DNA from 3 places in the Oceanobacillus aidingensis genome. Region 3 is predicted to be linked to each of the others. Evidence: predicted binding sites of a transcription regulator. Region 3 holds the regulator's gene; each other region holds the start of a gene.
What was found. The regulator CtsR, encoded in region 3, represses protease genes until heat stress. The targets are predictions, from matches to a motif close to ATGGTCAATAAAGGTCAAACA.
Positions count from the first base shown of each region.

Region 1: a site for CtsR is predicted at 2,528-2,548, ahead of clpP (ATP-dependent Clp endopeptidase proteolytic subunit ClpP). Genes of this name have one in related genera too.
Region 2: a site for CtsR is predicted at 1,873-1,893, ahead of ACFO3P_RS03570 (ATP-dependent Clp protease ATP-binding subunit). Genes of this name have one in related genera too.

Region 1 covers NZ_JBHSFT010000020.1:182,952-187,151, forward strand. The annotation lists gene ACFO3P_RS14025 (fumarylacetoacetate hydrolase family protein) at 1-78, opposite strand, end outside; gene ACFO3P_RS14030 (FixH family protein) at 220-723, shown strand; gene ACFO3P_RS14035 (RNase H family protein) at 831-1,226, shown strand; gene ACFO3P_RS14040 (shikimate kinase) at 1,255-1,797, shown strand; gene clpP (ATP-dependent Clp endopeptidase proteolytic subunit ClpP) at 1,874-2,458, opposite strand; tRNA gene ACFO3P_RS14050 (tRNA-Arg) at 2,729-2,804, shown strand; gene ACFO3P_RS14055 (leucocin A/sakacin P family class II bacteriocin) at 2,978-3,280, opposite strand; gene ACFO3P_RS14060 (HPr family phosphocarrier protein) at 3,685-3,942, opposite strand; gene whiA (DNA-binding protein WhiA) at 4,071-4,200, opposite strand, start outside.
Region 2 covers NZ_JBHSFT010000003.1:24,327-28,526, forward strand. The annotation lists gene ACFO3P_RS03560 (Na+/H+ antiporter family protein) at 1-735, shown strand, start outside; gene pdaA (delta-lactam-biosynthetic de-N-acetylase) at 796-1,578, shown strand; gene ACFO3P_RS03570 (ATP-dependent Clp protease ATP-binding subunit) at 1,978-4,122, shown strand.
Region 3 covers NZ_JBHSFT010000001.1:364,006-368,205, forward strand. The annotation lists gene ACFO3P_RS01680 (MgtC/SapB family protein) at 505-1,197, shown strand; gene ACFO3P_RS01685 (CtsR family transcriptional regulator) at 1,380-1,847, shown strand; gene ACFO3P_RS01690 (UvrB/UvrC motif-containing protein) at 1,872-2,432, shown strand; gene ACFO3P_RS01695 (protein arginine kinase) at 2,429-3,493, shown strand; gene clpC (ATP-dependent protease ATP-binding subunit ClpC) at 3,507-4,200, shown strand, end outside.

The DNA of each region.
Region 1 (4,200 bases), on a different contig from region 3:
TGCAATGGATTCCGCATCTGTTAAAACACCAACACGATAATTTTCATCTTTGTTTTTCCGATAAGCTACTAGTTTCATGTCTATTCCTCCCTTTCCCTCATTATAGTAGAGTTAGAGTTGGAAAGGAATAAATATGTCATAATTTATTCAACCTCTCCTTTGGCTGGTCATGCTATACTAGGTGTCGGGAGACAATAATAGAGAGGGGTATACATAATAATGAAGAAAAAAATATTTTTTATCCTCATCGTTCTGATGGCTGCTTTAGCTGCTTGCTCAAATAATGAAGCGGATACAGCAGAGGAAGATGACACGGATTCCATGGAACTGCCTGTTCTGGAAGTAGATTTCGATGTGCCGGGGCATGTTGAAGTCGGAGAAACCATTGATTTAACAGCTCATGTCACCTTTGACGACGAGCCTGTAGAAGATGCTCGTGAAGTGTTATTCGAGGTATGGACACAGGGGCATGCGGATGACAGTGTGGAAATCGAAGGCGTTCATCAAGAGGACGGCACCTATACAGCCAGCTTTACCTTTGAAGAAGAAGCAGTTTATGAAATGTATGCTCATACTACCGCAAGGGAGCTGCATGTCATGCCATTGAAAACGGTTATTGCCGGTGATGCAGAGCCATCGGAAGAAGAAGCCCATGATGAGATGGATCATGAGCACCATGAACACGGTCATGATGCAGACGAACATAATCAGGAAGAGGAATAATTTAGCATCATTTTTCAAGCCATTCCTGGCCCGCACGCATTCCTTTTTGATTTAAAATTCGTTATAATATGAATATAGAAAAGAACGATTTGGCGGGGGGATATGCTTTGATTCAGGTTTATACAGACGGCGCTACAAACGTGAATACAGAAAAAAGCGGAGCCGGCATTTATATAAAGGCTGGGGAAAAGAAGCTGGAATATACTGTCCCCTTACCTTATATGTCCAATCATGAAGCCGAGTTTCACGCTATCATAGAAGCATTAAAAATTTGTAAGATGAACTTCCCTGAAGAAATCTTATCTTTTCGAACTGACTCTAAAGTAGCCGCAGACGTGATTGATAAAGGACGAACCAAAAACAAACAATTTCTTCCTTTGCTTGAAATCATCCAGGCTGAAGCAGCAGACTTTCCATTCTTATTTATTAAATGGATACCGGAAAAAGAAAATAGCAGAGCAGACCAATTGGCAAGAAAAGCAATCCATCAGCAATCATCGTAACGTGCTGGATGACGAGGGGGAATGTCATATGAGAGAAATACCATTAAAGGAACAAAGTATTGTACTAATTGGATTTATGGGTGTTGGAAAAACAACCATTGGTCAAGCTGTTGCCAAAAAACTGTATCGTGATTTTATTGATATCGATGAAGAAATTGAGCGCAGATTCGGAATGCCTCCGAAAGAGATTTTTGCGAAATATGGAGAAGCCGTCTTCCGTCAGCATGAAAAAGAAATTATTTCTGAAATATGCCATAAGAAATTAAAGGTTATCTCTTTAGGCGGCGGCGCTTTTCTTCAAAAAGAAGTACAGGATGTCTGTCTCGCAACCACTACAATATTCTTTCTCGACCTGTCTTGGGACAGCTGGAAGGATCGAATCAGCCTGCTGATTGACAGCCGCCCCGTTCTACAGGGGAAGAATATGGAGGAAATCAAACAGCTTTTTGATGATAGGCAGCCAATTTATGGACAGCATCACTCCCGTGTAGTGACAGATAATCAAGAAATTGAAGAAATTGCAGATTATATTGCCGATTCCTTAAAATTAGCATGGGAGCTTTACGCTTAAAAACAAGAAATTGCACGTAAAAAACAGGCTAAGGTCACCCTAGCCTGTTTTTTTCGATTTCATGATTTATTAATGTTTACGCTTTGCGCTCAAAGATATCATCTATGATGCCATATTCTTTAGACTGTTCTGCACTCATGAATTTATCACGCTCTGTATCACGTTCAATAACTTCTAAAGGCTGACCAGTATTTTCAGACATGATGCGGTTCATACGTTTTTTAATCTCGATAATTCGATTTGCATGAATCTCAATATCTGTTGCCTGTCCCTGCGTACCGCCTAAAGGCTGGTGAATCATAATCTCACTGTTTGGCAATGCAAAACGTTTGCCTTTCTCTCCGGCATTAAGCAGGAAAGCACCCATAGAAGCTGCCATACCGATGCAGATGGTAGATACATCTGACTTAATAAAGTTCATGGTATCAAAAATAGCCATACCAGCTGTGATAGAACCACCAGGAGAATTAATATATAAAGAGATATCTTTTCCTGGATCTTCTGCTTCTAAGAATAAAAGCTGTGCTACAATAGAGTTGGCTACATTGTCATCAATGCCGCTGCCAAGTAAAATAATCCGGTCTTTTAATAAGCGGGAGTAAATATCATATGCGCGTTCACCACGATTTGTTTGTTCAATAACTGTAGGTACTAAATTCATTTAAAAATCCTCCTTAAGTTGCCAACGTTAATGGCTGATGATTTTTTCTATACTTTATATGATAGCTCATTGGTCAATGAAGGTCAAACAAAAAGTTTCACCAAATTTCTACTTTAACCATCCTTCCCGATTTTATGTTTGTTAAACATGAACCATTTAAACTTATTGAAAGACGCATAAAATAATTTTTCATCTAAATTATATAAAAAGGACTTGTCTCAAAGGAACTTCCTATGTATAATTAAGATTGTGTTTTTAATTCAATGAGATGCGCCCATAGCTCAGCTGGATAGAGCACTGGTTTCCGGTACCAGGTTTGCCGGGGGTTCGAATCCCTCTGGGCGCGCTAGATAAAGTTAATAAAAAGACAAGGGATAAAGATGTTTGCTTCCCTTGTCTTTTTTTCTGTCTTCCAGAAGTTTGGTGCTATCTTTCCTCAAACACCGCCAGGCTTTTCCACTCGGTTGCGAATGAATACTCTATTTTCCTATATGTGATACCGTGATACCCCTTGCCTAATTAAAAAGAGGGACTGCCAGTTGTCGTACCTGACTCTGGCCGGTTAGAATCATTACTTGATTTATAGTTGGACTCAATAGCAGATTTAGCTTTAGCAGGCGCTGATGTCAGTCCCGTTGCCCAGCTTTCTATCGCTCTATCTGTTGATTGTTGAAATGTTTCGCTCCAGTTTACTGAACAAGTTTTTTCATCGCAATGAACACCATTTCCATAATCTGTCGAGGCTGCTTGAACTCCTGAGGTTGAAATAGCGGATAATCCTAACGTTAAGGCTGCTAACCCTAATTTCATTCTCTTTTTCATCACAGGCACTCCCTTTATATAATGATTTGTCTCTCAACCTAACATAACTTTTGCGAAGATTCAACAAGTTACCATGAAGAATGGAAAGCAAAATAGTCCGCCGCAGCGGCGTTTTACACTTCACCTTCTATTATTTAGATAGGGATTTATCCAAGATACGGTCAACTCCTGTTTCTTTGGAAATGAAGTCACTTTTTAATAACAGAAAACTAAGTTTATTTATATTTGAAGCAGTCAAATTGTAATACTTATAGGTGCTCCAGAAATTATATAATGCTATATAAATAAGAGCCCCCTTAAAATTGAGCAATGTAACTCGCCTTTAAGAAGGACTTTTTTAGCTGAGGTTTTACTATTTGGTGCTTTGTTTATCTGTTAAATAAAGCAAAGTTCGTTATACGGCATTAAACTTTTTCACGTACAAGGCTTGTTAAATATTCCATCGCCTCTTCTTCATCTTCTCCTTCGATAATAAGCTTGATTTCTTCTCCTTTTGTTAGAGCCAGGCTCATTAATCCCATAATGCTTTTGGCATTAACCTTTTTATGATCATTCTCTAAAAATATGTGTGAATCAAATCGATTGGCCTCTTGTACAAAATAGGCAGCTGGCCTCGCTTGTAGTCCTGAATCTAATTCGATTTTCACTGTTTTCTCAACCAATAAATTCACTCTCCTGTCTTAAGTAAACGCCTCCATTTTTTTTAGGAAGCAGAAAAAATTCTGCGTCTTTCTTTCGGCGATGTTCCATGATATTTACTGCATTATATCATATTCTTCGGATACTAGCATTAATTACCAAGCTGCAGTTCGCCACGTTTGATTTTCTCTGCAAATTCATCAATTTTTTTCAAACGATGATTCACGCCTGATTTAGAAATCGTCCCGCTGGTAACAAGTTCCCCTAATTCTTTTAAGGAA
Region 2 (4,200 bases), on a different contig from region 3:
GGAATGATTGTTGGACTTTTAATCGGTATTCTATTTACTTATAGAAAAGATAAAGCATCTAAAGATTCAATGAAGGAAGAAAAAATAAAAACAGAAGATCTGGTCGAAGAAATCACTTTCGGCAAACAGCATGTAATGACGATTATTGCTATTATATCGGCACTTATCGTTCAAATTATAACGCAAGATTTGATTCTGGGAGCATTGACGGGGATTATTGCTATGTTCGTTCTGGTAGCATTGCCATTTAAAAAACTGGATTCTGTGATGGCAGGAGGAATCTCCATGATGGGGATGATTTCTTTTATCATTTTTGCAGCTGCCGGTTTTGCAAATGTTTTACAGGAAACAGGAGCTGTATCGGAATTAGTGGAGGTATCTGTTTCTGCATTAGGAAATAATAAGCCGTTAATTGCATTTGTTCTGTTACTGCTGGGTCTGGTTATTACGATTGGTATCGGGACATCATTCGGAACAATCCCGATTGTTGCTGCTCTATTTGTTCCTATCTGTTTGGCAACTGGCTTTTCGCCTTTAGCAACAGCAGCTTTAGTCGGTACAGCCGGAGCATTGGGAGATGCCGGTTCGCCAGCTTCAGACAGTACGCTTGGACCAACTTCCGGACTCAATGCGGACGAAAAACATGACCATATTTGGGATACATGCGTGCCAACCTTCATCCATTATAATATTCCCTTATTTATTTTCGGATGGATTGCTGCAATGGTTCTTTAAAAAGTGAATAAAATGAAGTTATAAAGGAAAAGGTAAGAGAAAAAAGTAGGTGAACTTGAAATGAAAAGAACAATCACTTTGCTGCTTTCACTTGCCTTTTTCTTATGCGTATTTCCAATGAATACCGGCTACGCATACGGATGGGGATATCAAAAGAACTCCAATCATACACCGCCTCAAATTGGCTCTTATCAGGAGGTATTGGATAAATACAATGCTTTTTATGTGGACGATTCCGGTGATAAAAAGCTTTATCTGACATTTGATAATGGCTATGAGCAAGGGTTTACGCCGGAAATATTAGATATATTAAAGCAGGAAGAGGTCCCTGCCGCTTTTTTTGTGACAGGGTATTATGTAGAGAGTGAGCCTGAACTGGTCAAAAGGATGGTCGATGAAGGACATATTATTGGCAACCATTCCTATCACCATCCGGACTTTACCGTGATGGATAAGGAAGCCATTAACAAAGAACTGCAGGATTTAGAGCAGGCCGTTGCAGAGGTCAGTGATCAGGATGAATTAATTTATGTCAGGCCGCCCCGGGGAACCTTTAGTACAGATACATTAAAATGGTCAACAGAGCTAGGGCTTGTCCATGTATTTTGGTCATTAGCCTTTAAAGATTGGGAAACCAACTCACAAAAAGGTGCAGATTATGCTTACGATGAAATTATGAAGCAGATACATCCAGGAGCCATTATCTTACTTCACGCAGTTTCCAGTGATAATGCAACCGCTTTGGAAAAAGTCATTCAGGATTTAAAGAAAGAAGGGTACCAATTTAAAAGTTTAGACGATTTATGGCTAAGCAAGCAATTGCCAAAACAGTTTCCTTATTAAGTTGAACTGTCCTTATATAGAAGAAACGGATGAAAGTCAGAAGAAACAATTCTGATAAACCGTTAGGCTTCTAAAAGGACAGTTTTTTTGATATACTTCAAAAACAAATCATCCTTATGGAAAAGAAAAAGTCTTCTTTTTATAAGAAATTTGTGTGTGTTGACCTCTTTGGCCAAAAATCAGACGAATATATAAGCTGTTAAATCTCTTGCGGGCTAAGGGGTTAGCCTATATGTAAACTAGCATAAAAGATAAAGGTCAAAAAAAAGTAAAAAAATTTGACTAAAACACTTGAAAGTCAAAGAAGGTCAGAGTATAATGTAAATATAGTCAAAGATAGTCAAAGTCAAAACAACGAATAAATAGGCTATCTGACTAAGTTATAAGGAGGAATGAGAAATGAAATGTCAAAACTGTGGACAAAATGAGGCAACGATTAATGCACAAATGCAAATGAATGGACAGCGTATGGAAGTGCATCTTTGCCATGAATGTTTACAAGAAATACAAGGAAATATGATGAACAGCGACTTTTTCTCTAATTCTCCATTTGGCAATATGGATCAATCATTTGCCAACAACTTTTTCCAAGGAAATCAGCAAAGTGGTGCAAACGCACGCACGAGAACACAACAAAAATCAAACAATGGAAATGGCTTGATTGATCAGTTAGCAAAAAATATTACTGATCAAGCACGAGCAGGAAAGATTGATCCTGTCATTGGCAGAGATAAAGAAATTAAACGAGTTATCGAAACATTAAATAGAAGAAATAAAAACAATCCGGTATTAATCGGTGAACCAGGTGTTGGTAAAACAGCGATAGCAGAGGGACTGGCTGTAAATATTGTAGAAGGAAATGTTCCTGCTAAATTAATGAACAAGGAAATCTACTTGCTGGATGTCGCTTCTTTAGTCGCAAACACTGGTATCCGCGGTCAATTTGAAGAGCGGATGAATAAATTGATTGCTGAGCTGCAAGAGCGTAACGACGTGATTGTATTTATCGATGAAATCCATTTGCTTGTTGGAGCAGGTACTGCAGAAAGCTCACAAATGGATGCAGGCAATATCTTGAAGCCAGCTCTTGCACGCGGTGACCTGCAAGTAATTGGCGCAACAACATTGAAAGAATATCGCCAGATTGAAAAGGATGCGGCGCTGGAAAGACGTCTGCAGCCGATTATCGTAAAAGAACCATCCTTAGAGGATGCAGTGAAAATATTAAAAGGTATCAAGGACCGTTATGAAAAATTCCATGAAGTCCGCTATTCTGATGAAGTCGTTGAAGCATTTGTCGGTTTATCCAACCGGTATATCCAAGACCGCTTCCTGCCGGATAAAGCAATTGACTTAATGGATGAGGTCGGTTCCAGATTAAATCTTGCTAATGCTCAGAAAGATTCTGATTCCTTGCAAGAGCGCTTAGATGAAGTAGTGAAACAAAAACAGGAAGCAGCCGAAAAAGAAGAATATGAGCGTGCTGCAAATCTCCGTTATCAAGAAATCCAATTACAAAAACAATTGGAAAAAGTTGAAGACGGCGAGAAAACACTGGATGTAGACGTTTCTGATATTCAATTAATTGTAGAAGAAAAAACAGGTATACCTGTAACGAAAATGCAAAAAGATGAAAAAGAAAAAATGAAAAACTTAGCTGACGATCTTCGTTCCAAAGTTATCGGACAGGAAGAAGCAGTAGAGAAAGTTGCGAAATCCATCCGCCGCAGCCGTGCCGGATTAAAAGCAAAAGAGCGTCCAATCGGTTCCTTCCTATTTGTCGGTCCTACCGGTGTTGGTAAGACAGAGTTGACGAAGGTACTGGCTGAGCAAATGTTTGGTACGAGAGATGCGCTGGTTCGTCTGGATATGAGTGAGTATATGGAAAAACACGCGGTGTCTAAAATTATCGGTTCACCGCCAGGATATGTCGGTCATGAAGAAGCTGGACAGCTGACCGAACGCATCCGCAGAAACCCATATTCTATTCTGTTGCTGGACGAAATTGAAAAAGCACATCCAGATGTGCAAAATACGTTCCTGCAAATCATGGAGGACGGTCATTTAACCGATTCTCACGGCAGAAGAGTAAGCTTTAAGGATACGGTTATCATTATGACAAGTAATGCTGGAACTGGTGAGAAAAAAGTAAGTGTCGGGTTTAATGCGAAAACACATGAATCTGTTGCGACAATGGAAAACTTAAGCACCTATTTCAAACCTGAATTCTTGAACCGTTTCGATGCGATTGTAAACTTCAATGAATTAAAAGAAAAAGATTTACTGCAAATTGTAGACCTTATGCTGCATGATTTAGAAGCAACCATGAAGGAAAATCAAATTACCATCACTATCTCTGATGCAGCAAAAGAACGTCTTGTTCAATTAGGATATGATGCACGCTTTGGCGCACGACCATTACGTCGTGTTATCCAGGATAAAGTAGAGGATCAATTAACAGATTTGATCCTTGAAGGAGAAGATGTAACAGACATTCATGTGGATGTTGAAGACGAAGAAATTGTTGTTTCCAATGCATCTTAATATAAGGTGAAATGGTATTAGGCATATCAAATAAAATAAAGCATAAAATAGATCAGCTGACTCATTGATTGCGTTAGC
Region 3 (4,200 bases):
TGGGTTTGGTTTTTCCTCGACAAAATAGATATTTCTACATACGCCGTTTTGTGAATAACCCCGCAACGAAATGACTTTCTTCTCTGATTCCCTGCGTTTTCGCTTCACATAGACACCTTTTATTCCTAAATAACACCGTGGCAAATGAAGTGTATTTTTTTGTCTTCACTCTATCTATGATTGAAAACAAGAGGATGTGCCACACTTAGTATAGAGTCAAAAAATGTTTCATTGCTGATACGGCTCGTCTAATGGGTTTTTGCTTGTTTATCTTCAAATATCCTTTCTTTGGTATTTATTTCTGGAAGATAAATCAATTTACTGCTAAAGTAAAAATACACTTATTGCAATGAATACTTCTATTTAAATAGTTTAAAATTAATTTTCATGATAGTTGGTATGGAAAGACCCCCGCTGAATAAAGTTTTATTTTATAAAATGAAATGATAGCCTATACATATAAATAAACTGTAAAATATATAAAACAATAAGGGGGTGCAGGGAATGGAGTTAGAACAATTTATCGGTGATGATTTCGGAGTTATCGTGTTACGTTTGTTTATTGCTTTGCTGTTATCCGGTTTAATTGGTTTTGAGAGAGAAATTAATAATCATTCAGCCGGGTTTCGTACGCATATACTGGTAGGAGTAGGCTCTTGTTTGATGATGATTTTATCGATTTTTGGTTTTATTACATTTATGAATCAATACGATAACATTCAATTTGACCCTGCTCGTATCCCTTCTTATGTAATTAGCGGTATCGGTTTTCTTGGGGCTGGTACCATTATTGTATATGGAGGAACCATCAAAGGATTAACAACAGCTGCTTCTATATGGGCTGTAGCAGGAATAGGATTAGTGATTGGAGCCGGCATGTATAGTGTTGCTATTGTAACGACACTTATTATCCTTATCAGTTTAATATTTTTTAACCGGATGGAGCATTTTTTCCCTCGGTTTACAACCAGTAATTTTATTGAATTGATTGCTTCAGAGGAATTTGAAATACATGAAGCTGTAAAATCAGTGGAAAAGAACGGTTTTACGATAAAGCAGGTTGAGATAAAGCTGTTAGAAGGTAACAGGCGCAGAATTCATATATGGACAAATATGAAAAAGGATAATAAGTTAATTTATTTATTTGATGAAATATCGAAGCTTCCGGGAGTGGTTAATATAACAAAGCGAAATTAAAACATAAATATTTTCATAGATTTTTATAATTATGTTTTGTTTTTTGGCCTGTTTGTCCAAAATAGAAATATCATCCATTTGCAACTGTGGCAATTTCTTATTATAATAAAACCATAGTCAAAGTTAGTCAAAGTCAAAAGGAATAATTTATCAAATAAATTATTTGATTTGAGGTGCGAAGGATGAGTAACATTTCAGATATCATTGAACAATATTTGAAAAAAGTATTACAGTCAGAAGAACAACAAGCGATTGAGATTAAAAGGAGTGAAATTGCAGATCAGTTTCAATGTGTACCTTCTCAAATAAATTATGTTATTAATACGCGTTTTACCATTGAGAAAGGGTATATCGTAGAAAGTAAACGCGGCGGTGGCGGCTATATTCGTATTATGCGCATACGGCATCAGGATAAATCGGAATTGATTGATGAGATTATTTATTTAATCGGTGATTCGATTCCGCAGCGTGCTGCTATAGATATTTTAGATCGGCTTTTAGAGGAGGAGCTGATTACAGCACGTGAAGCAAAGCTGATATTGGCAAGTATTGATCGAACAACGTTAGCTTTTCAATTGCCGCTAAGAGATGAATTGCGTGCACGTATTCTTAAATCTGCATTAACTGCACTCAAGTATCTGAACGATTAATTACCTGAAGGGGGGAGGAATCGTATGGAATGCCAAGAATGCCATGAAAGAAAGGCTACCCTGCATTTTAAGCACATTATAAACGGTCAGGAGACGAAAGTGAGCCTTTGTGAAGTATGTGCAAAGAAAAAAGGTTATTTGACCTATCCGGAGGAAGGATTCTCATTAAATGACCTTTTATCTGGGCTTTTTCAAAAAGATGGAATACCTTTGAACGCTGCAGGGACAGCAAATTCCAATCAGCCTAAACAGCCGCAGGAGCTGAAATGTTCTTCTTGCGGGAGAACTTTTAGTGAATTTAAAAAAGCAGGGAAATTTGGATGTGCAAATTGTTATGCGTCCTTTGACTCCAAGGTAGAGCCTATTTTACGGCGTGTGCATGCTGGGAATACCAAACATACTGGCAGGATTCCAAAGCGTGCCGGGAAGTATATTCAGCAAAAGCAATTAATATCCTCCCACAAAGAGGAATTAAAACAGCTGATTGAAGATGAAGAATTTGAAAAAGCAGCAGTTCTGCGCGATAAAATCAGAGAGCTGGAAAAAGCGAATCATCAAGATAAGGAAGCGGGTGATAACACGTGACATTAGAATCATTTATCAATGAAGCGATTAGCCCGTGGATGCTGGAGGACGGTCCGGATAAAGACATTGTAATGAGCAGCCGTGTCCGTCTGGCCCGCAACTTTGCGGATAAATTGTACCCGACATCCGGTAATAAGGAAGCGTTGGAAGAGGTACTGCAATTTATAAAGAAAAATTATATAAAGGAAGAGGATACGGAGCAGGATTCACTAACTTTTATACCAATGAAGCAATTAAATATGATTGAAAAACTTGTTCTGGTGGAAAAACACTTAATAAGTCCACATTTAATCAAACATAGTGATTATGCTGCAGTGTTATTATCCGAACAGGAGCAGACCTCCATTATGGTAAATGAAGAGGATCATTTGCGTATTCAGGTGTATTATCCTGGACTTCAGCTGAAAAAAGCTTTAGAGGAAGCGTACTACTTAGATGATTGGCTGGAGGAAGAAGCCGACTATGCATTTGATGAAACAAAAGGTTATCTGACCAGCTGCCCTACCAATATTGGAACAGGCATGCGGGCTTCGATTATGATGCATTTGCCTGCGCTTGTACTGACAAAGCAAATCAACCGGCTTATTCCTGCAATTAATCAATTGGGACTGGTTGTCAGAGGGATATATGGTGAAGGCAGTGAGGCAAGAGGGAATATTTTTCAAATATCGAATCAGATTACACTGGGCAAGTCCGAAGAGGATATTGTGGAAGACCTGGAGAGTATTGTTAATCAGCTTGTGGAGCACGAACGGATGGCGCGGCAGTATATTTACGAGCAATCTGAGATTAGCTTGGAGGATCGTGTCTTCCGTTCCTATGGCACGTTAAAAAATAGCAGAATCATTGATTCGAAGGAGGCTGCTACCTGTATTTCTAATTTGCGTTTGGGAATTGATTTAGGCATAATAGAAAACATTTCCGAGAATATATTAAATGAACTGATGGTTTTAACACAGCCTGGATTCTTGCAGCACTATGCGAATAAAGCACTTCGTTCAGATGAACGTGATATCCGCAGGGCTTCAATTATTCGTGAAAGATTAAATTTGAAAAAATAGGAGGAAAAAACATATGATGTTTGGTCGCTTTACAGAGAGGGCACAAAAGGTATTGGCATTATCTCAAGATGAGGCCGTACGATTAGGCCATAATAATATTGGAACAGAACATATTCTTCTTGGTTTAGTACGTGAAGGAGAAGGCATAGCTGCCAAGGCATTGCAATCTCTTGGGTTGGAAGTAGCTAAAATTCAAGAAGAAGTGGAAAAGCTCATTGGTGTCGGCAAGCAGCCTTCTCAATCGATTCATTATACGCCCAGAGCAAAAAAGGTTGTTGAATTATCTCAGGACGAAGCAAGAAAACTGGGCCACTCCTATGTGGGAACAGAGCATATTCTTTTAGGTTTAATCCGTGAAGGAGAAGGTGTTGCTGCCCGTGTTTTAAATAATCTTGGTGTGAGCTTAAATAAGGCCCGTCAGCAAGTTCTTCAACTGTTAGGTAGCAATGAGTCTCAGACAGGCCGTCAGGGACGTGCAGGACAGCAAACAAACGCAAGCACCCCTACGTTAGATTCTTTAGCCCGCGATTTAACAGTCAGTGCGAAAGAAGGAAAAATTGATCCTGTTATAGGACGCTCTAAGGAAATTGAACGTGTAATCCAAGTATTGAGCCGCCGCACCAAAAACAACCCTGTGTTGATTGGGGAGCCTGGTGTCGGAAAGACAGCTGTTGCAGAAGGACTGGCACAGCAAATCATTGATAATG